Regions from separate parts of the Micromonospora chokoriensis genome, predicted to be linked through region 3. Evidence: riboswitches for the same ligand, from Rfam matches in the RefSeq annotation. Region 3 holds a riboswitch; each other region holds the start of a gene.
The links. Region 3 has a riboswitch for cyclic di-AMP ahead of GA0070612_RS27400 (C39 family peptidase). Riboswitches for the same ligand answer to the same signal wherever they lie in the genome.
Positions count from the first base shown of each region.

Region 1: linked by a shared signal. The riboswitch ahead of GA0070612_RS03615 (coiled-coil domain-containing protein) and the one ahead of GA0070612_RS27400 (C39 family peptidase) in region 3 are both predicted to bind cyclic di-AMP.
Region 2: linked by a shared signal. The riboswitch ahead of GA0070612_RS13530 (coiled-coil domain-containing protein) and the one ahead of GA0070612_RS27400 (C39 family peptidase) in region 3 are both predicted to bind cyclic di-AMP.

Region 1 is NZ_LT607409.1:772,482-782,356, reverse strand. Features, by position in the region: gene GA0070612_RS03625 (helix-turn-helix transcriptional regulator) at 1-113, opposite strand, end outside; gene GA0070612_RS03620 (carbonic anhydrase) at 310-1,023, shown strand; gene GA0070612_RS03615 (coiled-coil domain-containing protein) at 1,142-2,161, opposite strand; cyclic di-AMP (ydaO/yuaA leader) riboswitch at 2,166-2,296, opposite strand; gene GA0070612_RS03610 (YibE/F family protein) at 2,463-3,833, opposite strand; gene GA0070612_RS03605 (heavy metal translocating P-type ATPase) at 4,145-6,205, shown strand; gene GA0070612_RS03600 (metal-sensitive transcriptional regulator) at 6,244-6,540, opposite strand; gene GA0070612_RS03595 (heavy-metal-associated domain-containing protein) at 6,631-6,840, shown strand; gene GA0070612_RS03590 (hypothetical protein) at 6,854-7,798, shown strand; gene GA0070612_RS03585 (heavy metal translocating P-type ATPase) at 7,810-9,875, shown strand, end outside.
Region 2 is NZ_LT607409.1:2,845,291-2,855,165, reverse strand. Features, by position in the region: gene GA0070612_RS13540 (HelD family protein) at 1-460, shown strand, start outside; gene GA0070612_RS13535 (cation diffusion facilitator family transporter) at 567-1,484, shown strand; cyclic di-AMP (ydaO/yuaA leader) riboswitch at 1,598-1,729, shown strand; gene GA0070612_RS13530 (coiled-coil domain-containing protein) at 1,733-2,797, shown strand; gene GA0070612_RS13525 (hypothetical protein) at 2,915-3,418, shown strand; gene GA0070612_RS13520 (SRPBCC family protein) at 4,024-4,491, opposite strand; gene GA0070612_RS13515 (PfkB family carbohydrate kinase) at 4,674-5,636, shown strand; gene surE (5'/3'-nucleotidase SurE) at 5,633-6,460, shown strand; gene GA0070612_RS13505 (STAS domain-containing protein) at 6,478-6,840, opposite strand; gene GA0070612_RS31435 (hypothetical protein) at 7,229-7,372, shown strand; gene GA0070612_RS13500 (hypothetical protein) at 7,498-7,899, shown strand; gene GA0070612_RS13495 (BON domain-containing protein) at 8,383-9,069, shown strand; gene GA0070612_RS13490 (redoxin domain-containing protein) at 9,210-9,707, shown strand; gene GA0070612_RS13485 (DsbA family protein) at 9,704-9,875, shown strand, end outside.
Region 3 is NZ_LT607409.1:6,050,291-6,060,165, forward strand. Features, by position in the region: gene GA0070612_RS27395 (alpha/beta fold hydrolase) at 1-344, opposite strand, end outside; gene GA0070612_RS27400 (C39 family peptidase) at 478-1,326, opposite strand; cyclic di-AMP (ydaO/yuaA leader) riboswitch at 1,560-1,701, opposite strand; gene GA0070612_RS27405 (hypothetical protein) at 1,987-2,757, opposite strand; gene GA0070612_RS27410 (hypothetical protein) at 2,889-3,269, opposite strand; gene GA0070612_RS27415 (acyltransferase family protein) at 3,364-4,575, opposite strand; gene GA0070612_RS27420 (glycosyltransferase family 2 protein) at 4,887-6,062, shown strand; gene pseI (pseudaminic acid synthase) at 6,196-7,248, shown strand; gene GA0070612_RS27430 (hypothetical protein) at 7,375-7,782, opposite strand; gene GA0070612_RS27435 (SDR family NAD(P)-dependent oxidoreductase) at 8,051-8,797, opposite strand; gene GA0070612_RS27440 (AMP-binding protein) at 8,790-9,875, opposite strand, start outside.

The DNA of each region.
Region 1 (9,875 bases), 1.6 Mb from region 3:
GCGGCGACGTCCCGCAGTCGGGCGGTGGGGTCGCGGGCGATGGCCAGCAGGACGTGACCGTGGTTGGTGAGGAATGTCCAGTTCCGCCCGCTGCCGGTCGACGTGTTCGTCATCGTGTGACCACCTCTCCGGATGCCCGTCCTCGGTGCGTCGCCCGCGGGTCGATTCGGGGTCAACGTATGAAATCTATATCACGCATCCCTTGACGCGTTTTTCGGTGCGTGTGACCGTTGACCCCGAGCCGGCGCCCGCCGCCGGCCCACCTGAAGCCGTTTGACCAGGTCAGATGCATCGAGACGAGGTGCGGGAATGAGTCATTCCGGAACTACCGGTGGGCAGCCGGGGCCGCAGCGAACCACTGACCGGGCAGCCGCGCCGAGCGCGCCGGCTCGGGCGTACACCGAGTTGGTCGCCGGCAACCGGCGCTTCGTCGACGGCGCTCCTCGCCACCCCAACCAGGACGCCGGGCGCCGGGCCGCCGTGGCCGACGGGCAGCACCCGTTCGCGGTGATCGTCGGTTGCTCCGACTCGCGCCTGGCCGCCGAGATCATCTTCGACCGTGGGCTGGGTGACCTGTTCGTGGTGCGGACCGCCGGCCACACCGCCGGCCCTGAGGTGCTCGGCAGCGTGGAGTACGCGGTGACTGTGCTCGGCACCCCGCTCGTGGTGGTGCTCGGTCACGACTCGTGCGGCGCGGTGCAGGCGGCCCGGGAGGCCGCCGCGACCGGTGCCCGGCCGCCGGGGCACCTGCCCGCAGTGGTCGACGCAGTGCTGCCCAGCCTGCGCCGGGCCGAGGCCGAGGGTGTGCGCGACATCGACGGCATCGTCGACATCCACATCGCACAGACCGTCGAGACGGTGCTCGGGCAGTCGCCCGTGCTGGCCGGCGAGGTGGCGCAGGGGCGGTGCGCGGTGGTGGGTGTGTCGTACCGGCTCGCCGCCGGAGAGGTGCGCCCGGTGGCCGCCGTGCCGGCCGACCTCACGACGCTCGGCACCGACCCGGCCGCGCCCGCCGCGGCCTGACGCGACGAGAGTCGCGCCCTTCGCGGCCTGACGTGACAGGGGCCGCGCCTTTCGCGGCCTGACGCGACGAGGGCCGTTCCGCGCGACGCGGAACGGCCCTCGGCCAAGGCCCTGCGGGTCAGAGCAGCGACATGTGGACGTGGTCGGTGTGGTTCGACGGCCCGCTGTACGACTTCCAGCCGGTCGCCGGGAACCAGATCTGCCGGTTCCAGATCACGTAGTAGATGCCCAGCCGGTCGGCGTTGCGGATGAGGAACGCGGCGACGTTGTTGCCGTACTTCCGGGTGTCCTCGTTGTGCCACGGCGAGAAGCCGCTCTTCTGCAGCGACCAGTCGCAGGCGCGGCCCTTCGGGTGCTCCCACGGCCCACCGGAGCGGTAGCAGCCGACGAACCGGTTGAAGCCGGCCCGCTTGACCTCCTTGTACGCGTGCAGCGTGCGGGGCGTGACGCAACCGGACGTGGTGGGGTCCTTCTCGCTGCACGACTGCGGCTTCCAGTCGCCGTCGGCGGTGCGGCCAGGGCCGATCTTGGCAACCGGTGACGTGGCGTCGACCAGGCCGCCGGTGAAGCCCTTCCCGCCGACGAGGGACAGCGCCTTGTCCGCCTCGCTCTTGCGCTTCGCCATCAGGGCGGTCTGCTTCTGCTGCTCGCGGACCTCCGCGTCGAGAAGCTGCTTGGCCTGCTCCGCGCGGGCCTTCACCGCGTTGACCTCGGCGAGCTTCTTCTCGTTGACCATGTTCATCTCGTCGAGCAGCGAGGCGCGCTGGACGAACGCGTCCGGGGCCTTGCTCTCCAACAGCATCGCGAGCGCGCCGATGCGGCCGGTCCGGTACGACTGGGCGGCGATCTGCCCGACCTGTGGGGTCAGCGCGTCCAGGTCGGCCCGGGCCCGATCGACTTCCCGCGCCAGGTCGCCCTGCCGCTTCTTGGACTTGTCCAATTGGGACTTGGCTGCGGAGTAGTCGCGGTTGGCCTGCTCGATGACGTCGGTGAGCAGCTTCGGCTCGCCGTCCTCCTCGTGCCCGGACGGGGTGGGAGTCGTCGGGGCGGCGTGGGCCGGGAGGGGCCCGGCGAGCACGGTCAGTGCGGCGATCACGGCCACCACGGGTGTCAACCAGCGGCGTAGGGGTGCCGTCACAATGTTCCCTTCCCTCGACCGCCGACCGGGTTAGCTGACGGGTTCGGGGCGGAAGTGGCCCCTACCGCTGACGCGGATTCACCCCACGTACCTGGGTCCCCGGCTCGCCGGTTGGCGATTGGGCGGTGGCACCGCAGACGCCGCTTCGCGCCTTCATCGGTGACCGCGAGCGAGGTTACCCGAGAGTCGGTCGGGTGAGCTACGCCTGGATGCCGACCAAAAGCGTCATTTCGCCATAGCGGTGAGTGACCAGTGACGCGGTTCTCAGGGTGGAGGCCCGATCTGGTCACGCTGAGGAGTGTCACCATGTCGTATCCGTGCTCCTGTTCGGCTCCGGCCACCGGTCGGCGGCGGTAGATGGGGGTGAGGGCCGCGTCGGGTCCGACTCGTCGGGGTGACCCGTTCGCGGTGAGATCAGTGCGGCCAGCGTCTCAGCCCGGTCCGTCCGCGGTCGCGGGGCGGCGGCGTCGGCGGGCGACGTGGTGTCCGTGCGACCGGCGGCGGTCACCAGCGCGGCCAGGCCGGTGGTCAGCGGCACGGCGGCGATCAGGCCGAGGGTGGCGACCGCGCTGCGGACGATCTCCTGGGCGAGGAATTCGCTGGTGAGGATCTGCCCGATCGGTCGGGAGTCGGCGGTGAGCAGGAGCAACAGCGGCAGCGACGCGCCCGCGTACGCCAGCACGATGGTGTTGACAGTGGACGCGATGTGCGCCCGACCGACCCGGGTTGCCGCACGGTACAGCTGCAACCGGGTCAGGCCGGGGTTGGCGTGGGCCAGCTCGGTGACGGTGGCCGCCTGGGTGACTGTCACGTCGTCGAGCACCCCGAGCGATCCGATGATGATGCCGGCGAGCAGCAGGCCGTGCAGGTCCACGTCGCCCTGGAACATCGACAGGGTGGTGGCCTCCTCGCTGCCGAAGCCGGTGAGGTGGGTCGCGGCCGTGGCGATGGTGGCGAGCACCCCGGTCAACACCAGGCTGCCCAGGGTGCCGAGCACCGCTACCGAGGTCTGTGCGGTGACCCCGTGTGTCAGGTAGAGCACCACGAACATGATCAGGGCGGCACCGACCACCGCCACCAGCAGGGGTGACTTCCCCGCGCCGATACCCGGCAACACGAAGGTGAGCAGGATGGCGAAGCTGGCGGCCAGCCCGGCGAGCGCCGCGAGACCCCGCCATCGGCCGAACGCGACGATCGCGGCGGCGAAGACGACAGCCAACCACAGCATCGGGGTGCCCCGCTGGTGCTCGGCGACGTTCCAGTTGCTGATGGTGGGGTCGGTGGGGTCGGTCAACTCGACCAGGATGACCTCGTCGCCGACCTCCACCCGGGGCGCGCCCGGCCCGTCGGGCACGGGCGTCTCGACCTGCTGGCCGGCCGACGGCCCGTCGTCCACGCGGACGTCGACAGTGCCACAGCGCCCGTCGCCGACGCGCGGTGTGCCCTCGGGACTCGACGGCGACGGCGGGCACGGCTCCATCACCACCCGGGTCACCGTGCCGCTGTAGCGCGGCACGTCCGCCTCGCCGTCGGACTGCGGTGACCCGCCGCGCGGCCAGAGGACCAGGGCCGCGATCACGGTGGCGACGAAGAGGGGCACCACGGTCATGACGAGGATCCGTCGCACCCTCGGCGGGGCGGACGGAGCGGGACGGGCGTGGTCGGAACCCAAGGTGAGACTCCCAACGATCCAGTGCGGGGTACGTGTCAGTGGGCCGGTCGGTTCACCGTCACTGCGGAAACGTGGTGGGGGAACGCGACGGTTCGCCGGCTGACGACCGCTCGGTCACGCACGGTCAGGATCCGACCCGACCAGCCGGCCGCGACAGCACCGCGCGGCGGCGCGGGTGTCCGTTCGTGCCTCGGTCCACCGGGGGTCATCGTGGGGAATGCTAACCAGCACGATCGGGGGACGCAGGTCGTGACGGAGTGTCGGTGGTGGAACCGTCGGCGTGGCGGTCCGCGGACCGGCATCGTGGAGACATGCCCGCGTCGTCACCGCCCGACCCCGGCCGGCACGTCCCGGCCGCGCCGGCGCAGCACGGCGAGCACGCCGGGCACGACAAGCACGCCGGGCACGACCCCGAGATGTTCCGTCGGCGCTTCTGGGTCTGCCTGGCCCTCACCGTCCCGGTGGTCCTGACCAGCCACCTGGTGTGGGATCAGTGGGGCCCGGGCTGGGACGTACCCGGCCGCGCCTGGGTGGGCCCGGTGCTCGGCTCGGTGGTGTTCTGGTGGGGCGGCCGGCCGTTCCTCGTGGGTGCGGTGCGGGAGGTGCGGGACCGCGCGCCCGGAATGATGCTGCTGGTCGCGATGGCGATCACCGTCGCCTACGCGGCGTCCCTGGCGACCAGCGTGGGCGCCTTCGACCTGGACTTCTGGTGGGAGTTGGCCGCGCTGGTCACCATCATGCTGCTCGGCCACTGGCAGGAGATGAAGGCCATCGGGCAGGCCCGGGGAGCGCTCGCGGCGTTGGCCGCGCTGCTGCCCGACGAGACCGAGCGGGTCGCGGCGGACGGGCAGGTCGAGGCGGTGGCGGTGTCCGACCTGCGGGTCGGTGACGTGGTGCTGGTCCGTCCGGGCGGTCGGGTGCCGGCGGACGGCCGCGTCGTCGAGGGTGACGCCGAGCTGGACGAGTCGATGATCACCGGTGAGTCACGGCCGGTCGCCCGGTCCGCGGGTGGCCGGGTGGTGGCCGGCACGGTGGCCACCGACTCGGCGATCCGGGTACGCGTCGAGGCGCTGGGTGAACAGACCGCGCTCGCCGGCATCCAGCGGATGGTCGCGCAGGCCCAGGGCTCCGGCGGGCGGGCCCAACTGTTGGCCGACCGGTTCGCCGCCGCGCTGTTCTACGTGGCCACCGGCACGGCCGTGCTGACCGTGCTGGTCTGGGCCGCGCTCGGTCGAGCCGACGAGGCGGTGGTCCGTGCGGTCACCGTCCTGGTGATCGCCTGCCCGCACGCGCTCGGTCTCGCCATTCCCCTCGTCGTGGCGCTCTCCACCGCGTTGGCCGCGCGGTCCGGGATCCTGGTGAAGGACCGGTTGGCGTTGGAGCGGATGCGGACCGTGAGCGCGGTGCTGTTCGACAAGACCGGCACGCTGACCCGGGGCGAACACGCGGTGACCGACGTGGCGACGGTGCGAGGCACGGAGCGGGACGAGGCGCTGCGGATCGCGGCGGGCGTCGAGTCGGACAGCGAGCATCCGCTGGCCCGCGCGATCGTGGCGGCGGCCGGGCCCGCAGGTCCGCGCCCGGCCGCCGGGTTCCGGTCGCTGCCGGGCCGCGGTGTGCGGGCGACAGTCGACGGTACGGAGTACGCGGTGGGCGGTGCGGCGCTGCTGCGGGAACTGGGCCTGACCCTCCCGACCGAGCTGGAGGCGGCGACCACCCGGTGGTCGGCTCGGGGAGCGGCGGTGCTGCACCTGGTGCGGCTGCCGGAGGCCGTGCTCGGCGCGTTCGCGCTGACCGACGAGGTGCGCCCGGAGGCCCGGCGGGCCGTCGACGAGCTGCGCGCCGAGGGGGTCCGGACCATCGCCATGATCACTGGTGACGCCCGCCCGGTGGCGGAGGCGGTCGCCGCCGAACTCGGCTTCCGACCCGGCGTCGACGAGGTCTTCGCGGAGGTGCTGCCGGCGGAGAAGGACGAGCGGGTGGCCGACCTGCAACGGCGGGGGTTGACGGTGGCGATGGTCGGCGACGGGGTGAACGACGCGCCGGCGTTGGCCCGGGCGGACGTCGGCATCGCGATCGGCGCGGGCACCGACGTGGCGATCGAGTCCGCCGGCGTGGTGCTGGCGTCGTCGGACCCGCGCGGGGTGGGTGCCGTGGTCCGGCTGTCCCGGGCGTCGTACCGGACGATGCGTCAGAACCTGGCCTGGGCGGCGGGCTACAACGTGGTGGCGCTGCCGCTCGCGGCGGGGGTGCTGGCCTGGGCCGGTGTGGCGTTGAGCCCGGCGGTGGCCGCGGTGCTGATGTCCGCGTCCACCATCGTGGTGGCGCTCAACGCGCAGCTGCTCCGCCGGGTGCGCCTCGATCCGGACTGAGGCCGGGTGCGCCTCGGCCAGGACTGCGGCCGGGCCGGTCAGCCGCGCTTCATCAGCCGGCCGACCGCCGCCATCATCTCGGTGGCCATCTCGTCGGCCCGGCCCTCGGCCGCCCCTTCGTGCATGCAGTGCCGGGCGTGCCCGTCGAGCAGCCCGAGCGCCACCTTGTCGAGGGCGGCCTGGATCGCGGAGATCTGGGTGAGCACGTCGATGCAGTAACGGTCGTCGTCGACCATCTTCTCGATGCCCCGGACCTGCCCCTCGACACGGCGGAGTCGCGCGAGCAGCTGGTCCTTGCTGGCGGTGTACCCCCGGATCGGGGCGGGTGTGGTCATGCCGGCAAGGATAGCCTACCCCCGGGGGGTATGGTACGGTCGCTTCCGGTGGGGATACCCCCACCCCGTACCGGTAAGGGAGACGTTCTGATGGTCAACACGACGTACCAGGTGCAGGGCATGACCTGCGGGCACTGCGTCAGCGCGGTCACCGCCGAGGTCGGCGGCATCGCGGGCGTGCACGACGTCCAGGTCGACCTCGCCACCGGCCGGGTGACCGTCGACAGCGACCAGCCGTTGGACACCGACGTCGTCCGGGCCGCCGTCGACGAGGCCGGCTACACCCTCGTCGACGCGTGATCGGAGGGCCGCCATGCGCACCGTGACGAGGTTGGCCGGGTTCGCCGTCGGCCTGGCGGCGGTCTTCGGCACGACGTACGGGATCGGCCGGGTGGTCGACCGTGCCCCGGCGGCCGAGAGCCGGCACGACGAAGGCGCTGCTCCGGCGACCGACGCGGGCGGGGTGACCGATCGCCTCCCCGGCGGTCTGCTCGTCTCCGACAACGGCTACACCCTCGAAACCGTCGACGCTCCGGCCGACGAGTTCGCCTTCCGGATCGTCGGGCCGGACGGACGCCCGGTGACCCGCTACGACGTGGCGCACGACAGGCGGATGCACCTGATCGTCGCCCGGCGGGACCTCTCCGGCTTCCGCCACGTGCACCCCGAGCTGGCCCCGGACGGCACCTGGCGGGTCGACACGCCGCTGGCCGGCGCCGGGCAGTGGCGGGCCTTCGCCGACTTCGCCCCGACCGGGGCGGAGCCGCTGACCCTCGGTGTGGACGTGACAGTCCCCGGCGAGCTGACCGAACGGCCACTGCCGGCACCCTCGACCAGCACCACCGTCGACGGCTACACGGTGACCCTGACCGGCGCGCCGGAGCCCGGCCGCACGGCGGAGCTGACCCTGACCGTGAGCCGGGACGGGCAGCCGGTCACCGACCTGGAGCCATACCTGGGCGCGTACGGGCACCTGGTGGCGCTACGCCGAGGTGATCTGGCGTACCTGCACGTGCACCCGGACGGGACACCGGGGGACGGGCGGACCCGACCCGGTCCGGCGGTCACCTTCCTCGCCGAGGTGCCCTCGGCCGGTACCTACCGGCTCTACCTCGACTTCCGGCACGGTGGGGCGGTGCACACCGCCGAGTTCACCGTCGTCACCGACGGCACCTCGACCGGGGCCGTTCCAAGCCCGAGCGGACCGGCGCCGACCGAGAGCGCCGACCACGGCACCCCCGGGCACGGGCACAACTGACGGGACAGACGATGACCACCACCAGCAGCAGACCGCTGCCCGAGGCACCCCACCGGATCGAATTGGCGATCGGCGGCATGACCTGCGCCGCCTGCGCCGCCCGGATCGAGAAGAAGCTCAACCGGATGGACGGCGTCAGCGCCACCGTCAACTACGCCACCGAGAAGGCGACGGTCCGGTACGTCGACGGGGTCACCCCGGACGACCTCATCGAGACGGTGCAGAAGACCGGCTACACGGCAGCGCTGCCCAGCCCGCCGACCGAGGATCAGCCGGTGGACCCGCTGAAGGGCCCGCGTACCCGGCTCTGGGTCTCGGTGGCGCTGAGCGTGCCGGTGGTGCTGCTGGCCATGGTCCCGGCCTGGCAGTTCGACTACTGGCAGTGGCTGTCGCTGACCCTGGCCGCCCCGGTGGTGGTCTGGGGCGGCCTGCCGTTCCACCGGGCCGCCTGGATTAACCTGCGGCACGGCGCGGCGACCATGGACACCCTGGTGTCGCTCGGCACCCTGGCCGCGTTCGGGTGGTCGCTCTGGGCGCTGTTCCTCGGTGACGCCGGCATGCCCGGGATGACGCACCCGTTCCGTTTCGACATCACCCGCACCGACGGCGCCGGCAACATCTACCTGGAGGCCGCCGCCGGAGTGACGGTGTTCATCCTGGCCGGGCGCTACTTCGAGGCCCGTTCCAAGCGCACCGCCGGCGCGGCCCTGCGGGCCCTGCTCGAACTCGGCGCCCGCGAGGTGGCGGTGCTGCGCGACGGGGTGGAGACCCTGATCCCGGTGGACCGGCTCGCCGTCGGTGACCGATTCGTGGTCCGCCCCGGGGAGAAGATCGCCACCGACGGGGTGGTCGACGAGGGCACCTCCGCCGTCGACGCCAGCATGCTCACCGGTGAGTCGGTGCCGGTCGAGGTCGGCCCCGGCGACGGCGTGGTCGGTGCCACCATCAACGCGGGCGGACGGCTGGTCGTCACCGCGACCCGGGTCGGTGCGGACACCCAGCTCGCCCGGATGGCCGACCTGGTCGAGCAGGCGCAGAGCGGCAAGGCGGCCGTGCAGCGGTTGGCGGACCGGATCTCCGGTGTCTTCGTGCCGATCGTCATCACGCTGGCCGTCGGCACCCTCGGCTGGTGGCTCGGCACCGGAGCCGGCCCGACCGCGGCGTTCACCGCCGCCGTGGCCGTGCTGATCATCGCCTGCCCCTGTGCGCTCGGCCTGGCCACCCCGACGGCATTGCTGGTCGGCACCGGCAGGGGAGCCCAACTCGGTGTGCTGATCAAGGGTCCGGAGGTGCTGGAGTCCACCCGCCGCGTGGACACCGTGGTGCTGGACAAGACCGGCACCGTCACGACCGGCCGGATGACAGTGGTGGACGTGGTGCCGGCCAGCGGGGAGGACCGGGCCGAGCTGCTGCGGCTCGCCGGTGCGGTGGAGGCCGCCTCCGAACACCCGATCGCCCGGGCGGTCGCCGCAGGTGCCGCCGAGGCCGGCGCGCTGCCTCCGGTGACCGCTTTCCGTAACCTCGAAGGTTTGGGCGTGACCGGCACCGTGGACGGTCGGGTCGTACTGGTCGGCCGGGCCCGACTGCTGCGGGAGCGGCAGATCGACGTGCCGCCCGAGGTCGAGTGGGCCGTCAGCGAGGCGGAGGCCGTCGGCCGTACGGCGATCGTGGCCGGTTGGGACGGACAGGCCCGGGGTGTGCTCGCGGTCGCCGACGTGGTCCGCCCGACCAGCCGGGCGGCGGTGGCCCGGCTGCGCGCGCTGGGGCTCACCCCGGTCCTGCTGACCGGCGACAACACCACGGTGGCCCGGGCGGTCGCCGCCGAGGTGGGCATCGACGAGGTGATCGCCGAGGTGTTGCCGGCCGGCAAGGTCGAGGTGGTGAAGCGGCTCCAGGCCGAGGGACGGTCGGTGGCGATGGTCGGTGACGGGGTCAACGACGCACCGGCGCTGGCCCAGGCCGACCTCGGGTTGGCCATGGGCACCGGCACCGATGTGGCGATCGAGGCGTCCGACCTCACTCTCGTCCGGGGCGACCTGGACGCCGCGGTGGACGCCATCCGGTTGTCCCGACGCAC
Region 2 (9,875 bases), 3.2 Mb from region 3:
GCGCAAGCGGCACGACTTCACGCTCACCACCAACTACCGCAACTCGTCGGAGATCTTCGCGGTGGCGGCGGCGGAGATCCGCCGGCTCTACCCGGACCTGCCGCTGCCGACCGCCGTCCGCTCCACCGGCGTCGATCCGGTCGAGCTGGTGGTGCCCGCGGCGGGGTTGGAGATCGCGACCGTGAAGGCCGCCGCCGACCTGCTGGCCGAGGTGGAGGGCACGGTCGGCGTGATCACGCCGGTGCCGCGTCGCGACGAGGTCGCCGGCTGGCTCGACGCGCTGGACGCGCCGAGGTTGCAGGTGGTCACCAGCCTGGAGGCCAAGGGCATGGAGTACGACGGAGTCGTGCTGGTCGCCCCGAGCGAGATCCGGGCGGATCCGGGTGCCGGGGTACGCACCCTGTACGTGGCGCTGTCCCGGGCCACCCAGCGACTCACCACCATCGACCCCACCGACTGACCTGCGCGAGCGCCGGCCGGCGGGAGGTGCGACCCGTACACTTGCACACATTGCGATGTGAACATACATTGGACCGGACCTCGGACGGCGGCGGAAGGTAGTTCACGTGGGAGCAGGTCATGACCACCACCACGGATCCGTCGCCAATGCCGCGCACCAGCACCGGGGTCGACTCTGGGCGGCCTTCGGGCTGCTCGCCACCCTGATGGTGGTCGAGGCGGTCACCGCCCTGCACACCGGCTCGCTCGCCCTGCTCTCCGACGCCGGGCACATGTTCACCGACGTGCTCGGCATCGGCATGGCGCTCGCCGCGATCACCGCGACCCGGCGGGCCACCGGCGACCCGCAACGCACCTTCGGGCTCTACCGACTCGAGGTGCTCGCCGCACTGGCCAACGCCGTCCTGCTCTCCGGCGTCGCGGTCTACGTGGTCATCGAGGCGATCCGCCGCTTCGGCGACCCGCACGAGGTCATCACCGGTCCGATGCTCGTGGTGGCCGTCCTCGGCCTGCTCGCCAACATCGTCGCCTTCGGCCTCCTCCGCGCCGGTGCGCGGGAGAGCATCAACATCCAGGGCGCCTACCTGGAGGTCCTCGGCGACCTGCTCGGCTCGGTCGGCGTGATCGGCGCGGCGCTGCTCATCACCGTCACCGACTGGTGGTGGGCCGACCCGCTGGTCGCCGTCGCCATCGGCGTGTTCATCCTGCCGCGCACCTGGCGGCTGGCCCGGGCGGCCATCCGCATCCTGGTGCAGGCCGCACCGGAACACCTCCAGGTGACCGCCGTGCACGACCGGCTGGCGGCGGTCCCCGGTGTGGTCGAGGTGCACGACCTGCACGTCTGGACGCTCACCTCGGGCATGGACGTCGCCTCCGCACACCTCACCATGGAGCCCGGCGCAGAGGTCGGCGCGGTGCTCACCGCCGCGCGTACGGCCCTGCACGACGACTTCCGGATCGAACACGCGACGCTGCAGATCGAGCCGGGCGCCAACTCCGGGGCCTGTGGCTCGATCGAGTGGTGACGGTGAGTTCCCCGTACTGACGCACTCACCGTCCGTCACATTCGCTGCAGCCGCCCCACGAGTACCGGTAGGCTCTGTCCCGGCCGCCACCAGGCGGCGCCTCCCGGCGCCGGTGGTGGTCGTCGCCTAATCGCCCACACGGGCGAACCGGGGAACCACGTTCCTGGGGTGCATCCGCGTCAGCGGTAGGGATCTTCCGTCCCGAACCCGTCAGCTAACCCGGTCGGCGGCTGACGGAAGGACTGACAGTGGCACCAGCACGACATCCCGCCGCCCGACTGGCGGCCCTGATCGTCGCGATGCTCGCTCTCGGCGTCGCACTCCCGGCCGGCACCGCCTCGGCCGCTCCCCCGACCGGCCAGCGGGCCGCCGCACCCGACTCCGACGAAGAGGGCGGCACCCCGGCGCTCCGCGCCCAACTGGAAGCCGCCAGCAAGGGCTACCTGGACGCGAAACGCGCCCTGGACACCTCCGTGCAGCGGCAGCAGCAGCTCACCACCCAACTGAAGACCATCGAGGTCGAGCTCGACCAGCGCAACGGCAAGGTCGGCGAGATCGCCGGCGTCGCGTACCGCACCGGCCGACTCAGCACCATATCGGCGCTGCTCAACAGCAACACCCCGGAAGGCTTCATGGACCGGGCCGCCTCCCTGGACGCGGTGGCCGCCAACGAGGACCGGGTGCTGCGCGACCTCCTCACCACCAAGGACCAGGCCAACCGGACCCGCGCCGCCCTGGACGGTGAGATCAACGAGCAACGCAAGCAGGTCGCGGTGATGGCCAAGCGCAAGGAGCAGGCCGAGCGAGCCCTGACCGTCGCCACCACCCCGAAGCCACGGACCACCGCCGACACCGACTCCAACCGGGGCACCTCCACCAGCAACGCCAAGGCCGCGCCGCGCAACTCCGACGGCTCCTGGCCGAAGGAGTCGTGCAGCGTCGACGACCCCACCCCGGCCAGCGGCTGCATCACCCCGCGCACCCTGCATGCCCTCAACCAGGCCAAGGCCGCAGGCTTCACCCGGTACGTCTCCTGCCACCGCAACGGAGGCTCGGGCGAACACCCGAAGGGCCGAGCCTGCGACTTCGCCGCGCAGAAGGGCGGCTTCGGCGGGGACGCCACCGGCGGTGACAAGACGTACGGCAACAACCTGGCGGCGTACTTCATCCGCAACGCCGACCGGCTCGCCGTGCTGTACGTGATCTGGTACCGGCAGATCTGGCTGCCCAGCAGCGGGTGGAAGGCGTACAGCGGGGCGGGCGGCGACCCGTCCAGCGACCACACCAACCACGTACACCTGTCGGTCTACTGACCACTCGTGGCCGGTGCCCCCGTCGAGGGGCACCGGCCACGGCTACGTCGCGGGACGTACACCCGATGTCGCCGGTCGTCGGACGACCCGGCGACGGTCGGCGGGCAGCATCGCGGCATGCCTCGGATCCCACCCACCGCCCGCAAGGCGCTGCTCACCCTGCACCTGGTCACCTCGCTGGGCTGGCTCGGCGCCGACCTGGTGCTGCTCACCCTCGGCATCGCCGTACAGCGGGGCGCCGACCCGGCCGTCTTCTACCCGGTCGGCGCGGTGGTCGGCACCGTCCTGTTCGCACCGCTCAGCGTCCTGGCCTGGCTGATCGGTGTCGTCAGCGCGCTGCTCACCCCGTGGGGCCTCCTGCGCTATCGGTGGGTGTTGGTCAAGCTCGTGATCACCACGGTGATGGTCGGGCTGGTGCTGTTCCTGCTCACCCCGAATCTGCGGCACGCCGGAGCGTTGGGCTCCGCCCTCCCCGCACGGGATCGCGCCGACCTGGTGATCGCGCCCGCGGTGTCGACCACCCTCATGATCATCGCGACGGTGCTGTCCACCTACAAGCCGTGGGGCCGCCGACAGGCCGCCCGAACGACCACACCGACCGCGCCGACACGCCGACCGTGACCGCACCCCGGCCGTGACCACACCCCGACCGCGCCGACACGCCGACCGTGACCGCACCCCGGCCGTGACCACACCCCGACCGCGCCGACACGCCGACCGTGACCACAGCACCATGATCGCGCTGTAACCACGATGTAGTGGTCTCCTGAGCGCCGTCAGGCCACTACGTCCATGATCGAGCGTGACCTTGACGGCTGCGGGCGCGCCGATCCGCTCCTGGGCGGCGCCGGGTGTTCGCCCTCAAGATCCGCGCAACATCAGGAATAGTGCTGCCTCCCGCCCGTCGGAGGCAGCAACATCCGGGATATTGCGCGGATCTTGACGCAGGGCGCGGGGCGGGGACGCGGGACGCCGGGGCGCAAGGCCCGGCCGCGAGGCCCGGGCGCGAGGCGCAAGGCCCAGGCGCGAGGCCCGGGCGCGAGGCGCAAGGCCCAGGCGCGAGGCCCGGGCGCGAGGCGCAAGGCCCAGGCGCGAGGCGCAAGGCGCAAGGCCCAGGCGCGAGGCGCAAGGCCCAGGCGCGAGGCGCAAGGCGCAAGGCCCAGGCGCGAGGCGCGAGGCGCAAGGCCCGGGCGTGAGGCGTGGGCGCGGGGCGTGGGCGCGCGGGGTCAGGCGGCGGGTGGGGGGTCGTCGGCGCGTTCCAGGGCCGGGCCCAGTCGGGTGGCCAGGGCGAGGTGGGCGGCACGGGCCTGGCGGAACGCGTACCGGAACAGTGGGGCGGGCGCGGTCAGGGTGATCTCGACGTCGATCCGGACCAGGCCGTCCGGCTCGGGGCGCAGCCGGGTGTGGTTTCGCACTGTGGTGGCCGGCCACTGGCGGGCCACCATGACGATCTCGTCGTCCTCGTTGATCAGCACGTCCGCGTGGTACGTGGTCGTGAAGCGCGCCGGGCCCACCGACAGACGGTCGTTGATCGTGTAACTGGCCTGCGCGCCGGGTCGGGGTGGCAGTCGACGGACCTGGACGATCAGGGGGTGCAGCTCGCCCTGGCGGGTCAGGTCGCTGAGCATCGCCGCCGCGTGGGCCGGCGAGCACCGGGCCTGGACGGTGTAGCTGAAGGTATCGCTCTTGAGCACACCGTCTCCCGCCGTCGATGGTCGCACGATCGTCCCCTACCGATGTCCGGCTGGCAACGCCCCGGCGGACGAACCCAGGACGACCGGACAGGGAGCTACCATTTGTCCCATTAGTGATGGATTACCCGAACGTGCTGGGGGCGGACACCATGAACGGCGACGATCCGGTGAGCGGGCACGTGATGGTCTTCGCGCCCACGCCACAGCTGACGGTGACCCTGGACCAGCCCAACGACCACCCCGAACTGCACCTGCACCCCGGTGGGCAGGGCGTATGGCAGGCCCGGATGGTGATGTCGCTCGGTGTCGACGTGGTGCTCTGCGCCGCCCTCGGCGGCGAGATCGGCCAGGTGTTGGAGCCATTGCTGGTCAGCGAGGGCGTCGACCTCAAGGTGGTGGTCCGCGACTCCGGCAGCGGCGGGTACGTGCACGACCGCCGGCGCGGGTCCCGGCAGGAGATCGCCGACGTACCCGGACAGCCGTTGAGCCGACACGAGCTCGACGAGTTGTACAACCTGGCCCTCGGCGAGGGCCTGCGGGCCGCCGTGAGCATTCTCAGCGGGCCGAACGCGCCGTGGCTCGTCCCCGCCGACCTGTACCGGCGTTTCGCGGCGGACCTCGGCGCCAACGGCGGCCGGGTCGTGGTCGACCTCTCCGGCGATCATCTCGGAGCGGTGCTGGAGAGCGGCGTGTTCTTCCTCAAGGTGAGCCACGAGGAGTTGATCCGTGACGGCCGCGCCCGCACCGACGACACCGCCGAACTGACCCGGGCCATGTACGAGTTGCACGCGACCGGTGCCGAGACGGTGGTGGTGAGCCGAGCCGACCAGCCGGCGCTCGCGCTCATCGACGGGGAGTTGTTCGAGGTCGAGATGCCCCGACTGGAGGCCGCCGACCCGCGTGGCGCGGGTGACTCGATGACCGCCGGGGTGGCCGCCATCGTGGCCGGCGGCGGAGACATCCGGACCGCCATCCGGACCGGCGCCGCGGCCGGCGCGCTCAACGTGACCCGGCACGGCCTGGGCACCGGACGGCTGGACTCGATCACCGGCCTGGTGGACCGGGTCCGTCTGGTGCCGGCGGACAGCCGGCCACAGGAGCGGACCACCCCCGATGAACTGGCCGACCGGGTGGTCGACCGATGACGGTGCGGGTGTTGATCACCAACGACGACGGGATAGCCGCGCCCGGCATCCAGGCCCTGGCCTGGGCGGCCGTGCAGCGGGGCCTGGACGTGGTGGTCGCCGCGCCGTTGGAGGAGGCGAGCGGCACCAGCGCCGCGATGAGCGCCATGGAACGGGACGGGAGGGTCGTCGTGAACGACCACCCGCTACCGGACCTGGCGGGAGTGCCGGCGTACGGAGTGGGCGGCTCCCCCGGCTTCATCACGTTGATCGCCCTGCACGGCGCGTTCGGCCCACCGCCGTCGGTGGTGCTCTCCGGCATCAACCGGGGCGCCAACGCCGGTCGGGCCGTGTTGCACTCCGGGACGGTGGGGGCCGCGTTCACCGCCGCCACGAACGGGTGCCGCGCGATGGCGGTCTCCCTCGACGTGCTCTCCGCGGGTGAGGCGACGGCGGCGAGCGGCGGCGCCGCAGTGGACGCCGCAGCCCGGGTACGGGACGCGGAGCGGCACTGGAGCACCGCCGCGCGGGTCGCCCTCGATCTCCTCCCCCGGTTGCGATCAGCGCCGCTGGAGAGCGTGCTGAACGTGAACGCGCCGGACCTGCCGCACGGACAGTTGCGCGGGGTGCGTCGCGGTGCGCTGGCCAGCTTCGGCCAGGTGCAGATGACGGTGGCCGAATCCGGTCACGGCTTCGTGCGTACCTCGTTGGAGGAGCCGGGGCAGGCCGCGCAGCCCGGCACGGACGTGGCGTTGCTGGCCGCCGGGTACGCGTCGGTGACGGCCATCCGGGCGGTCACCGAAGCGACCGACGTCGACCTGACCGGGCTGGACGAGCAGACCTGACGTGATGTCGGGCGCGCTCAGGCGCCGGGCAGCACCTCGGGGGTGGCGGCACCGGCGAAGTAGGGCTCGGGGGCACCGAACAGGCCGAGCAGGCCGGTCACCCACAGCTGCCGGTGCACGAACCGGCTCGGTTCGGTGACCACCAGCTTGACGTCGCTGACCTCGGCCGTCTGGAAGCCGGCGACCATGGCGCTGATGCCGACGGAGTCGATGAAGGTGACCAGCCTCATGTTGAGCTCGATGCGTAGGGGCCGGCCTTTCGCCAGCACCTCCGCGATCGCTTCGCGCACCTCGTACGCTGTGTCGACGTCGATCTCGCCCCGCGGGGCGATCTCCACGACACCACCGGACAGAACCGACTTCACGATCGACAGGCTCACGCGAGCACCTCCACCCGCCCGTCCCCCGGGCGCCTCATCAGTACGCGGGCCGCGACCGAGAGTATTCCTCCAACGGCCTCGGTCGCCACCCCTCGGGATGAGTAATTCGCGGATCCGAGCCAACAAAGCGACCCATATCCGTACTTTTCAGTATCTGATTACTCAACACTTTTCGTTATCTGCACCTTGTCGATCAGTCGTGACCGACGCGTCGCCGGATCAGGGTAGCCGTCCGGGCCCGGCACGCCGGACAACCGCCCCATGACGTACGCCCGTCCCGTGTGCCACCGGCGTGTCGCCCGCGCCCGCGCACCCCGATCGGCGCCCGTGGTTGCCGTTTCGTCCTAGCATCGGGCCGGGACACCCACCGCGACGGAGAGGACCTTCGATGATCAAGCGACTTGCGGGGCTGGCTGGCGTCGGCGTACTGCTCGCCCTCGTACTGGCCTGCGGTTTCGGCGGAGGCGACGGCGATGACGGCGACGACGACGACGACTTCGCGCGGGGCGTTGCCGCAGTGGCGGTGCGCTGAGGTTCCGGCGTGCCGGGTTTGCGCTCGGGCGCACCTGGGCACTGGCGGGGTAGGCGAACCGTGACGCGCTGAACAGACGCCGAGGTCCGAAGTGGCCGGCGGCTTCGGCACCCGAGGAGGTAACCATGATGTTCGGAACCAGCCTGCTGGACCGCCGCAGCAAGCCGGAGCGGATCGCGGACCAGGCCTGGGAGCACCTGCTCTCGGCCGTCAGCTCCGCCGGAGACAGCATGCGGGACACCGCACGGTCGGCCCGTCGCAACAGCAGCGACCTGGCCGACGGCGCCGGTGACCTGGTGGGCTCCGCCGCCGAAGAGGCGCGACGCCGCGCCTCGCTGGCCTTCGACGCACTGGCCGGTCGCCAGCCGGCTCTGCCCTGGACACTGCTGATCGGCGCAGCACTCGTCGGCGCGGCGGTCGGCTGGGCCGTCGGTTCCGCCGCGCGGGCCGCCGGCAGCCGGGACAACCCCTCCGTCGACGACGTGGAGTTCGTCGACGTCGACCGTCCCAACTCGCCTGCGGTCTGAGCACGTTCCCGAACCTCCGGGCCCCGTTCGACAGACGTCGATCGGGGCCCGTACCGCTGGGTCGGGGACGGGGTGGGGCCGGTCCGCCGGGTGCCGGACCCCTCAGGCGGCCCGGCGGACCGGTGCTCGGGTGGTGGTGGTGATGGTGGGGCTCACCCCGGGGGACGGGGCCGACCGGGCGGAAGCGTCGTGGCCCGGGGGACGAGCACGACGACGGGGACGGAGTTGCCCTGGCTCCACCACCCGACGCGACGGCTTCCGCGATCGAGGAACGCGATTACCGTAACCGAAATGCACTCGTGATGGAAGCGCTCCCATGGAGGAAACAGTCTCCATGTCACCCCGTCCGGGCGAAGACGGTTCACCCGGAGCGGCGGCAGATTCGACGTCGGCGGGCCTCCGGCTGCACGTCGCCGCCCGGTTAGTCACCGAAGCGCTGCACGTCGCCGCCCGGTTCGCCACCGGAGCACGGGAGGAGGACAGATGGCCATCGCGGAGATCAGCCGCACCGACCAGGACATCCAGTCCGCCGTACTCGACGAGCTGACCTGGGAACCACGGGTGCAGCCGCACGAGATCGGCGTGACCGTCGCCGACGGTGTCGTCACGCTGACCGGGCGGGTGGACAGCTACGCGAAGAAGTGGGCCGCCGAACGCGCCGCGCACCGGGTCGCCCAGGTCCGGGCGGTCGCCGACGACCTGGCCGTGCAACTGGCCACCGGCGCGGAGCGCACCGACCCCGACCTGGCCGCCGCCGCCAGCCACGCACTGGAGTGGGACGCGTTCGTACCCATCGAGAAGCTCCAGGTCACCGTCTCGACCGGCTGGGTGACGTTGCACGGCGACGTGGAGTGGGAGTACCAGCGCCGCGCTGCCGAACGGGCGGTCGGCCGACTGACCGGCGTACGCGGGGTGAGCAACGGCATCGCCGTCCAGCCGACCGCCGCGCCGGACGGTCGGAACCTGGCCGAGCGGATCGTCGACGCCCTCGCCCGAGCCGGGGCGACCGAAGCCGAACGGATCACCGTCCGGGTGCACGGTGACACGGCGGTGCTCGCCGGTCTGGTGCACTCGATGCCCGAGCGGGCCGAGGTCGAGCAGGTGGCGTGGTCCGCACCAGGCATCCGTGAGGTGCAGAACCACATCGCCGTCGCCCCGGTGCTGCGATAGGCCGACGGCACGCGCGGTGCTCAGCACGATGCGAGCGCGCCACGGCGCTGAGCGCCCTGCCTCGGCGACGCGCTGAGCGGGCGCGGAACCACCCGGGGCGGGTGAGTCCGTCTCACCCACCCCGGGAGCAGGCTGGGGGCATGAGTGATCCGAACGGGCTGATCCAACCGGGGCACGCCCCGCCCGACTTCACCCTGCCGGCCACCCCGGCCGGGGATCCGGTGGGGCCCGGGCAGTTCCGCGGGCGACCGGTGGTGCTCGCCTTCTACCCCGCCGACTGGAGCCCGGTCTGCGGTGACCAGATGTCGCTCTACCAGTCGGCGGCACCCGTCTTCGCGCAGTACGACGCGGTAGTGCTCGGCGTCTCGGTGGACGGCATCTGGTCGCACCGGGCGTTCGCGGAGAGCCGGGGCATCGAGTTCCCCCTGCTGGCCGACTTCGAGCCCAAGGGCGAGGTGGCCCGTGCCTACGGCGCATACCAACCGCAGGGTGAGGCCGCCCGCGCGCTCGTGGTGCTCGACCCGGCCGGCGTGGTGACCTGGAGTCATCTCTCGCCGCCGGACGTGAACCCGGGCGCGGACGGCATCTTCGACGCGCTGGACAAGCTCGCCGCCGAACGGAAGGTGACGACCGGATGACCACGCCACTGCAGGTCACCGCCCGACTCCGGGACCCGGTGACCACCGAGGACCACATCCGCGGGCCGGCCGACGCGGCGGTCACCGTCGTCGAGTACGGCGACTTCCAGTGCCAGTTCTGCGGTGCCGCGTACCCGAACCTGCACGAGTTGCTGCGGCAGCGGGCCG
Region 3 (9,875 bases):
CAGACGGCCTTGATGCCCAGCCCGACCACGGCGTCCACGGGCGTCCCGGCGGCGCGGGCGGCCAGCGCGAGGCCGACCACCCCGCCCAACGAGTGCCCGAGCACGACGAGCCGGTCGCCGGCCACCAGGCCGCGCGCTATCCGGTCCGCCAACCCCGCAAAGGTGTACGACGGCAGCGGCGCCGCCCAGCCGTGGCCGGCGAGGTCCGGTGCCAGCCACCGCCCCGCCCAGCGCTGTTCCAGCAGCGGCGCCCACGGCAACCAGACGTCCCCGCTCGTGCCCATTCCGTGCAGGAGCAGCAGGACCCGCCCACGACCGGCTTGACCACCCGATTCATCCACCACGGCCGCAGTCTCCCACGGTTCACGGCCCGGTACGAGAGCCGCCGTCCACGCCGGACACCGACGCACCGACGAAAATGCCGCGGGCGTCGGCCCCTTGTGGGGGACGACGCCCGCGGCGGTCAGCGTGCCTGGGTCAGGCGGAGTAGCCCCGGCTGGCGATCCAGTTGGCCAGGTCGATGGTGGTGATCCAGTACGCCGGGTCGGCGGCGTTGGCCGAGTCGGCGATGCGCACGGTACGGCCGTTGTCCTTGTAGCCCACGACGGCGATGTAGTGCCCGCCGCCGTAGGAGTGGTAACCGCCGTCGGTGTCGACGGCGTCGCCGACGACGTTCGCGACCACGCCACGGCCGTCGGTGATGGCCTTGACGACGTCGGCCTGGAGCCGGTCCATCTGGGCCGGGCTGGGGGCGCCGGCGAACATCCGGGTCCGGTACGGGGAACCCTTCACCTCGGCGTTGAGGACCCGGGTGGTGTCCTCGGCCGAGTTGGTGCCCATCTCGGTGGTGCCCAGTTCGGCGCCGAGCTCCTCCTGGGTGCGGTCGATACCGGTGGCGCTGAGGGCGTTCCGGGTGGCCGCCGGGCCGCAGTTGTAGTACGTGTTCTGCGCCTCGTAGTCGTAGTCCAGGACCTTCGTCGCGGGCGGCTTCGGCGGCGTCGGCTTACGGGTGAGGTCGGGGTTGGCCTTGGCCTTGGCCTTGGCCGACGCGGCGGTGGTGGCCGGAGCGGCGGTGCTCGGCGCGGCGCCGGCCGACGGGGACGCCGCACGCGCCTCGCCACGGGAGGCGGCGACGTCGCTGCGCATCTCGGCGACGGTGGTCGCGGTGCGCCCGCCGGCGGGTGCGTCGTCGGCGGTGGTGAGCAGGGCGCCGGTGGTGGTGGCGATCGCGAGGGCCGCGGCGGAGGCGGCAACGATCTGGTACGGGCGCTCGGTGGCGAAACGGCGGAGCTGACGCTGCAGGGTGTGCTTCACGGGGTCCTCCACGGATCGGGGGGAGAGCGGCACAGCGGCGACCGGACCGGTATCCGGGCAGGCGCCGGCGCGCGGACCGTGGTCCGCGGATGGTGAACCGCTCAGGGGAACGCCCGGCGTGGCCGGGCGGCTAGGCGATGACCCGGGGGGTCAGCTCACCGTCACTGGACGAATGAGCGCGGGTACCGCCGCGCCGTGGAGGCGAGGGAACAACCGAGGGGTGGAAAGGTGCTGCACGTGGATGGAACTCCTTCCGACACCGCCTACCGGGTTAGCTGACGGATTCGGGCGGGAAGATCGCCCTACCGCGGGCTCTGGCTCGCGGATTCACCCCGGACTTACTGGTGGGTCCCCGGTTCGTTCATCACGATTGAGCGGGTCGGCGCGGCGTCGCCTCTTGCGATCGGTTACCGCACCGGACGGGACGACAGTACTGGCCCGTTCGCACCCCTGCCAAGCCAGCTCCACCTGCATAAACCTGAAATGTCGCGGCAATTTCTGCGCGTATTGCCGATGATGCGACTCGATGGGACAAGCGGTTACGGTGACGCCTACGGGCGACAACCGGACAGGCCGCCGAGAATGCGACCAGATTCTCCGGAAGAATGGCGCCGATCGCGCCGGACGCCCGAATTCCGGTCGGCGTGAGCCAGCTCACGTCACGAATCGGGCTCAACTCGCCCGCGCGGGCCGCCACCGCGCCACGACAGCGGGTCGGAACGCACCGGTCACCGCCCGCCGCGCGGGTAGCGGGTGCGGTCGCAGCCGGGCCGCCGCCGCGCAGCTCTCCGTCGCGAGGGCTCGCGCTGAGTCGGCAGCCAGTTCCGCGTCCCGCCAGGCAGCCCGCTCCCGGGATGCGGCGGCCTGGTAGTCGGCCAGCCTCGCGTCCCGGATCGTCCGGCTCAGCAGCACCTCCTGCTCGACCGGGTGCCGCCGGGGATCCCAGCCGCGCCGCTGGGCGAACACGTCGCCCAGCTGCGCCATGCTCAGGTCACCCCGCCAGTACGCCGTCATCGCGGCCCGGTGCAGGTAGCGCTCGCGGGCGGCGTACTCGGCCGGGGTGTGGGGGGTCTGCGGGGTCGGCAGCGTCTCGGCGCCCGCGAAGCGACGCGCAGCGGCGTCCGCCTCGTCGTAGGCGTCCCAGGCCCGCTCCAGCTCCGCCTGAGCGGTCAGCCAGTCAGCACGTCGCCGCTGCGCGGTCCTGGCCGCCCCGGTCGCGGCGACCGCCACCTCCTCGGCGTACCGGCGCAGGTCGGCGGCCTCGGCGGCGGCCACCTCACGAGCGGTGGGGGCGGCCGTGCGCGGGTCGTCCGGGGGTGTGTCCCGCTCGGGACGGGCCACCAGCAGGGCGAGTACGCCCAGGGCCAGCAGGAACAGGGTGGACCAGATGGCGGCGGCCTGCGGCACCTCGGTCACGAACTGGTAGAGGACAGCGGTCTGCATGGTCGGCACCTCGGAAGAGAGCGATGCGATGGGTAGCTCCAGCGCCACCGGGCCAGGGGCGGTGAACGGGCCGGTGGGGCGCGGAGCTGGTGGGTCGACAGGCGCGGCGGCGGGACGGTCGTCCCGGTGACTCAGCGCCCGGGCGGGGCTCGGGGTGCCCGGCTGCTCGGGGCGTGACCGAGGGGCAGCTGCTCGGACCCGGCCGCGCGCAGCGAGCCGGCCGCGAGAGTGACCTGGTCACCGGGTGGCGTTGGTTGCGGGTCGACCGACCACGCCGGAGAGGATGCCTCGACGGGCTGCTCGGTCGTCGCCCGCGCCTCGTGCATCGCCACCTGCGCGCAGGTGGACGGGCAGGCCGCCGGGAGTGATCCGAGGGCGAACGGAGCTGGCACGGCGGCCGAGGCCGGGCCCGCGCCGAGCGCCAGGGCCGCGACGACGGCGAGGCTGGTCAGCACCCGCGTCGCCCAGCGCGCCACCCACCACAGCGGACAGGTGATCGCGACCGGAAGCACGACCTCACGCTACCGTCGTGCCGACCTCACCGCACCGACCACGGGCGTGTCGTCGCACGCCGCGCCGAACCCCCACTGAGCAGGGTGGACGGTGTCAGCGCGAGTCGACGTACGGTGATCGGTCGGTGGTCTGCCCGCTCTCCCCGGCGGCGTCGGCCGGTCGGCCGTCGGCGTCGGGACCGCCCTCGCGTTGCCGGGGAACGGACGCCGACCGGGCCGGGCGGCGCGGTGCGAGTCGACGCATCATCGGCGTCTCGACGAAGCGGTGCAACAGCCCGGCGAGGACCAGGTTCACGGCCAGGAAGCCGAGCACCACCGCTGGTCCACGCCAGCCCGTGAACCCGGTCCCCCAGTCGCCGCTCCACCGCAGCACGCTCGTCATCACCAGGACGTGCACCAGGTAGAAGGCGAAGGAGACCTCCCCGAGCCAGACCAGCGGCCGGGAGCGCCACGGCGACCGCCTGTTCCGCACGTCGGCGTCCGCGGCGGCGGCGATCACCAGCACGTACGCGACGGCGAGCAGCGTGGTCCACAACTCCGCGCGGATCCACTGGGCGGCCGCCACCCAGGTGCCCACGAAGACCAGGCTGGCGACGGTGAGCCCCGGGCCGCGCCAGAGACCCCGCCGCATCAGCTCGGCCGCCACGGCGCCCAACCAGAACTCCAGCGACCGTACGGGCGGGAAGATCTGGGTGAACCACCACCGGCTCGCCTCCGGCACCAACTGCTGGGCCGGCCAGAGCGCGAGGATCAGCAGCGGCAGCGCGACGATCAGCACCCAGAGCAGCTTCGGGTTGGCCCGGCGCAGCAGCGGCAGCACCAGCGGCAGGCACAGGTAGAAGAAGAACTCGCAGGAGAGCGACCAGCTCACCGTGTTGACGCTGTAGAACCAGCCCATCCGGGGGTCCCACGCCTGCAACAGCAGCAGGTTCTCCAGCGCGACCGCCGGCAGGACCGGGTCGGCGAACCACCAGGCGACCAGCAGGGCCGCACCCCACAGCACCACGTGGTTCGGGTAGATCTTGGCAACTCGACGCCGCCAGAAGGTGCGCCGGGAGTCGCCGACGCGGGCCGACCAGACCAGCACGAAACCGCTGAGGATGAAGAAGAACTGCACCCCGGACAGGCCGAGCGTGAACAGCGCGTCGACCACCGCCTTGTAGTCCGGTTCGGCGATGATCCGCATGGTGCCGGCGTGAAAGCCGAAGACCAGCAACGCGGCGATCCAGCGCAGCCCGGTCAGCGAGGGCAGCCGGGCGGGCGGGCCGGCGGGCCGGGCGGTCGACACCGCAGCGGCGCTGGTCATGCCGGGATCCTGAAGATCCGCAGGGTCACCAGCACGTCCGTATCCTCCTCGGCGCGGCGTCGGACGACGCGACGGCGACGCCCGCGACGGCCCGGCAGGGCCGCACCGAGGCACCCTACCGGGTCACTCCCGGGTGAACCGGACGTGTCCCACCCGCCCACAGCGGTACGGGCACGTGCCACGGTCGCCGGATCGGCGGACTGCGGGCCGGCCGCCGTTAACCCCCCGCTCGGGGGGAGTTCAGGGACTCCACCATCGGCGGTCACGTCAGGTTCCGGGTTCGGCCACCCGGACCGTCAAAGGTGGCGGGCGTGGTCAATGAGCCGACGCACGCACCGCTGCTGAGCATCGTCGTGCCCGTGTACGGCGTCGAGGCGTACCTGTACCAGTGCCTGGAGTCGATCCGGGCCGACATCCCGGCGGGCGAGTCGGACGCGGTCGAGATGATCGCCGTCGACGACGCCTCCCCGGACGGCTGCGGCGACATGCTCCGCTCCTACGCCGCCGGCCGCGACGGGGTCCGCGTCGTGCACCTGAGCAGCAACGTGGGCCTCGGCCTGGCCCGCAACGCCGGGCTGGACGTGGCCACCGGCCGGTACGTCTGGTTCGTCGACAGCGACGACTGGTTGCCGCCGGGCACGATCGCGGCGGTGCTGGACCGGCTGCGCCACCACCAGCCCGACGTGCTGATGCTCGACCACCTGCGGGTGCACGAGGACGGTCGGCGGGAGGTCGACGCGAGCAGTCCCCTGCTGCGCGGCATTCCCGGCGTGACACGCCTCGACGACCAGCCGCACCTGCTGCGGGTGCAGCACACCGCCTGGAACAAGGTGGTCCGGCGGGACTTCCTGGACCAGTTGGAGCTGCGCTTCTTCCCCGGCTGGTACGAGGACATCCCGTTCAGCCACCCCCTGCTGATCGGCGCCGAGAAGATCTCCGTGCTGGACCGGGTGTGCTACCTGTACCGGCAGGGTCGGTACGGCGCGATCACCTCCACCCGCAGCGGCCGGCACTTCGACGCGTTCGCCCAGTACGAGCGGTTGCTGGACTGGGTCGCCCGCAAGCACCCGGACGAGCGGTTGCAGGCCGAACTGTTCCAGCTGATGATCAACCACTATCTGGTGGTGGTGGGCAACGACGGCCGGCTGCACCCGCACCTGCGGCGGGACTTCTTCCACCGGGCCGCCGAGCACTACCGCCGGTACCTGCCCGCCGGTGGCTATCCGCTGCCGTCGGGCGTGACCGGGCTCAAGCACCGCCTCGTGGGGCGCGACGACTGGCTGGCGTACTCGGCTCTGCGCCAGGCGCACCGGGTCGCCGGTCGCCTGCGTCGCACCGGCCCGACCGGCGGCGTCGACGCCGGTTCCGGCTCGGTCACCGCCGACGACGACGCGGGTCGAGGAGCTGGCACCGCGACGACCGGCGACGGCGAGCTGGTCACGACCGCGCAGCGGCGCGACGCGCTGGCCGGGAGCCGCCGGCCGTGACCGCTTGCACCGCACCACACGCCGGGGGCCGGGTCGGCTCCCGGCGCCCTGGTTCTCCAGGTCGTCCACCCGCCGGGCGGACGACGACAGCACCACCGCACCCCGGTGCGGGCGTACCCGAGCAGAGGTCGGAATGACGGCGACAATCACCATCGGACCGCACGCGGTCGGTGCCGAAGAGCGACCGTTCGTGGTCGCCGAGATGTCCGGCAACCACAACGGAGATCTGAACCGGGCACTCGCCATCGTGGACGCGGTGGCCGAGAGCGGGGCGCACGCGCTGAAGCTCCAGACGTACCGACCGGACACCATCACGATCGACGTCGACACCCCGGCATTCCGGATCTCCAGCGGGCACGAGCTGTGGGGCGGGGAGAACCTGTACCGCCTCTACGAGCGGGCGCACACCCCGTACGAGTGGCACGCCCCGATCTTCGAGCGGGCCCGCGAGCGTGGCCTGACCGTGTTCTCGTCGCCGTTCGACGCGACCGCCGTGGAGCTGCTGGAGTCGCTGGACGCGCCCGCGTACAAGATCGCTTCTTCGGAGCTGGTCGACCTGCCGCTCATCCGGCTCGTGGCGAGCACGGGCAAGCCGATGGTGATCTCCACGGGCATGGCGACGGTCGCCGAGATCGACGCCGCGGTGCGGACCGCCCGCGACGGTGGCGCGGCGGGCATCGTCCTGCTGGCGTGCACCGCCTCCTACCCGGCGCCGCCGGCCGACAGCAACCTGCGCCGCATCCCGGTGCTGGCCGGCGCGTTCGACGTGCCGGTCGGGCTGTCCGACCACACGCCCGGCATCGGGGTGGCGGTCGCCTCGGTGGCGCTCGGCGCCTGCTTCATCGAGAAGCACGTCACGCTGGACCGGGCCGACGGCGGCGTGGACTCGGACTTCTCCCTGAACCCGGCGGAGCTGACGGCCCTGGTGGCCGAATCCGGTCGCGCGTCCGCGGCCATGGGCGGCACCGCGATCGGCCCGACCCCGGCCGAGCGGGAGGGCCTGCGGTTCCGCCGTTCGCTGTTCGTGGTCGAGGACGTGCGGGCCGGCGACCCGGTGACCGTCCACAACGTCCGGTCGATCCGACCGGCCGGCGGGCTGGCTCCGGTGGAGATCGACCGGGTGCTCGGCCGCACCTTCACCACCGACGTCCCGCGCGGCACCCCACTGACCTGGAACCAAATCTAAAGCCCCACCCCACCCCACCCCACCCCGTCGATCATGGACTTGTGGTTGCCGCTTTGCCCAGATATGCCCACTTTGGGAGGCACCACAACTCCATGATCGACGGGGTCGGGGGGTGGGGCGAGGCCGTCAGTGGCGGCAGCTCGGGCGGTGCGGGGCGAAGCCGACGGTGACCATCAGGTCGGCCACCCGCAGGGTTCGCCAGAGGGCACCCCCCTGCGCCGGAACGCCCAGCCCGTGCCGGCGCCACCAGGTCACGATCGGGACGTCGGCCAGCTTGCAGCAGCACTCGGCCCGGGTCCACCGGGCCCAGAAGTCACCCGTGCCGAACCGGCGGGCCAGCGCCGGTGGCACCGGGGCGCCGGTGCGCTCCGCGTCGATCGCCACCCGCCAGCCGGGGACCGGTGGGCCGTACCAGCCGACGCACCGGCCGTCGTCGAGGTGACTGCGGGTCACCGCGTCTGCCATCGCGGCCGGTGACCCGATGCGCAGGTGCTGCTCGGCAGCGGCCAGCAGGCCTGGCACCGGACGCGGCACAGGGGCACCGACCGCGCCCGGACGCGGCACAGCGGGACCGACCGCGCCCGGACGCGGCACAGCGGGACCGACCGCGCCCGGACGCGGCACAGCGGGACCGACCGCGCCCGGACGCGGCACAGCGGGACCGACCGCGCCCGGACGCGGCACAGCGGCGACGCTCAGCACCGCACGCGGCACGGCGATACCGCCGACCTCTGGCGACACAGCCGCCGGGGCCTCGCCGACCGGCCGCGCCGATTCACCCGCGAGCAGACCCGGCTGCGGGTCAGATGGCGGCGGCACCGTCCACCACGATGACCTGGCCGTTGATGTTGGTGTGCTGGCGCAGCAGCATCCGTACCACAGGTGTGACCTCCTCCGGCTCGGTCAGGTGGCCGGTCGGCGTGCGGCGCACGATCTGGTCGAGCTGGGTCGGGCCGAGCACCGCGGACATCTCCGAGGCGAAGAAGCCGGGTGCGACCGAGTTCACCAGCATCCGGCCGCCCAGCTCCCGCGCCAGCGACCGGGTGGCGGCGTCCATGCCACCCTTGGTGGCCGAGTACGCGACCAGGCCCGGGAAACCACGCTGCCCGCAGATCGAGGTGATGTTGACGATCCGTCCGCGTAGCCCTTTGGCGAGCATCCGACGGATCACCAGCCGGGTCAGTTGCAGCGGGGCGGTCAGGTTGGTCTCGATGATCCGGGCGATGTCGTCGGTGGCGGTGTGCGCGTGCAGCGAGTCCTGCCCCATCGCGGCGTTGTTGACGACGCCGTCGATCGGGCCGAGCCGCTCCTCCGCCGCACGGACGAAGCTCTGCGCGGCGCGCAGGTCGGTGACGTCCACCGACCCGACGTGCACCCGGTCGGGGTGCTCGGCGGCGATTTCCTCCAGCTCCGGGGTGACGGTACGGGCGAAGGCGGCCACCCGTACGCCGGCGTCGAGCAGGTCGGTGACGATGGCCAGGCCGAGCCCCCGCGAACCGCCGGAGACGAGGACCACTGAGCTGGGTGGGACGAGCTGGGCGTCAGACATCGCTCTTCAGGGTCTCCTTGACGGGAATCTCGGTCAGTACGCGGATCCGGCGTGGCACCGCGTACTCGGGAAGCCGGTCGGCGCACCAGCGGACCAGCGCGGCCTCGGCGGTGTCCCGGTGCTCGGCGGGGGTGAGGACCACCTCGGCGACCACCATCCGGCCGAGCACCGGTGCGCGGCGGCCGGTGACGCGGGCCCAGGCGACCGCCGGGTGCTCGGCCAGCACACCGCGGACCACGCCGGCGGAGACCTTGCTGCCGCCGACGTTGATCTCGTCGGAGTCGAGGCGGCCGGTGATCAGCACCCGGTCGTCGCGCACCTGCACCCGGTCTCCGGTGCGGACCGGGCCGGCCAGCCCCGCCCCGTGGAACGGGGAGGTGACCACCAACTCGTCGTCCATCACCGAGAGCGTCGGGCGGCCCGGGGTCTCCCGGTCCAGCCAGGCGACCGGGAACCCGGCCTGCCCGTCGTGCACCACGATGGACGCCCCCACCTCGGAGGACGCGTAGATCCAGGAGATCCGGGCCGCGGGGAAGACGTCGCGGAGCTGGTCCAGGATGGCCTGGTCCACCGGCTCGCCGCCGAGGGTGATCTGGCGCAGCGGCACCCGGGCCAACGCGGCGGCGTCGCGGTAGAGGGTGCGACGCCAGAAGGTGGGGGTGCCGGAGGCGGCGTCGACACCGTGTGCGGCCGCGACGGTGGGCCAGTCGTCCAACTCGTCCGGCTCGACCACCACCAGGTGCTGGCCGGGCTGGGTCAGCGACAGGGTGACGACCTGCCACCAGGCGTACGTGCCGGGGGCGTACGGGCACAGCCACGTCCGATCGGGCTGGTCGGCCCGGACTGTGGTCAGTGTGTCGAGGGTGTGCCCGACCCGCTTGGGACGCCCGGTCGAACCCGAGGTCAGCAGCCACAGCCGGCCGGCTTCGGCGGCTCGCGGCCGGGCCGGCACGCTCGGGTGCGCGCCGTCGTCGTCGAGGACGCTGACGGTGAACCCGGCGTCGAGCAGCTCGGCACGCATCGCCGCGTCGACCCGGCTCGCGGCGCTGAGCAGCAGCTCGGTGCCGTACACGGCGTG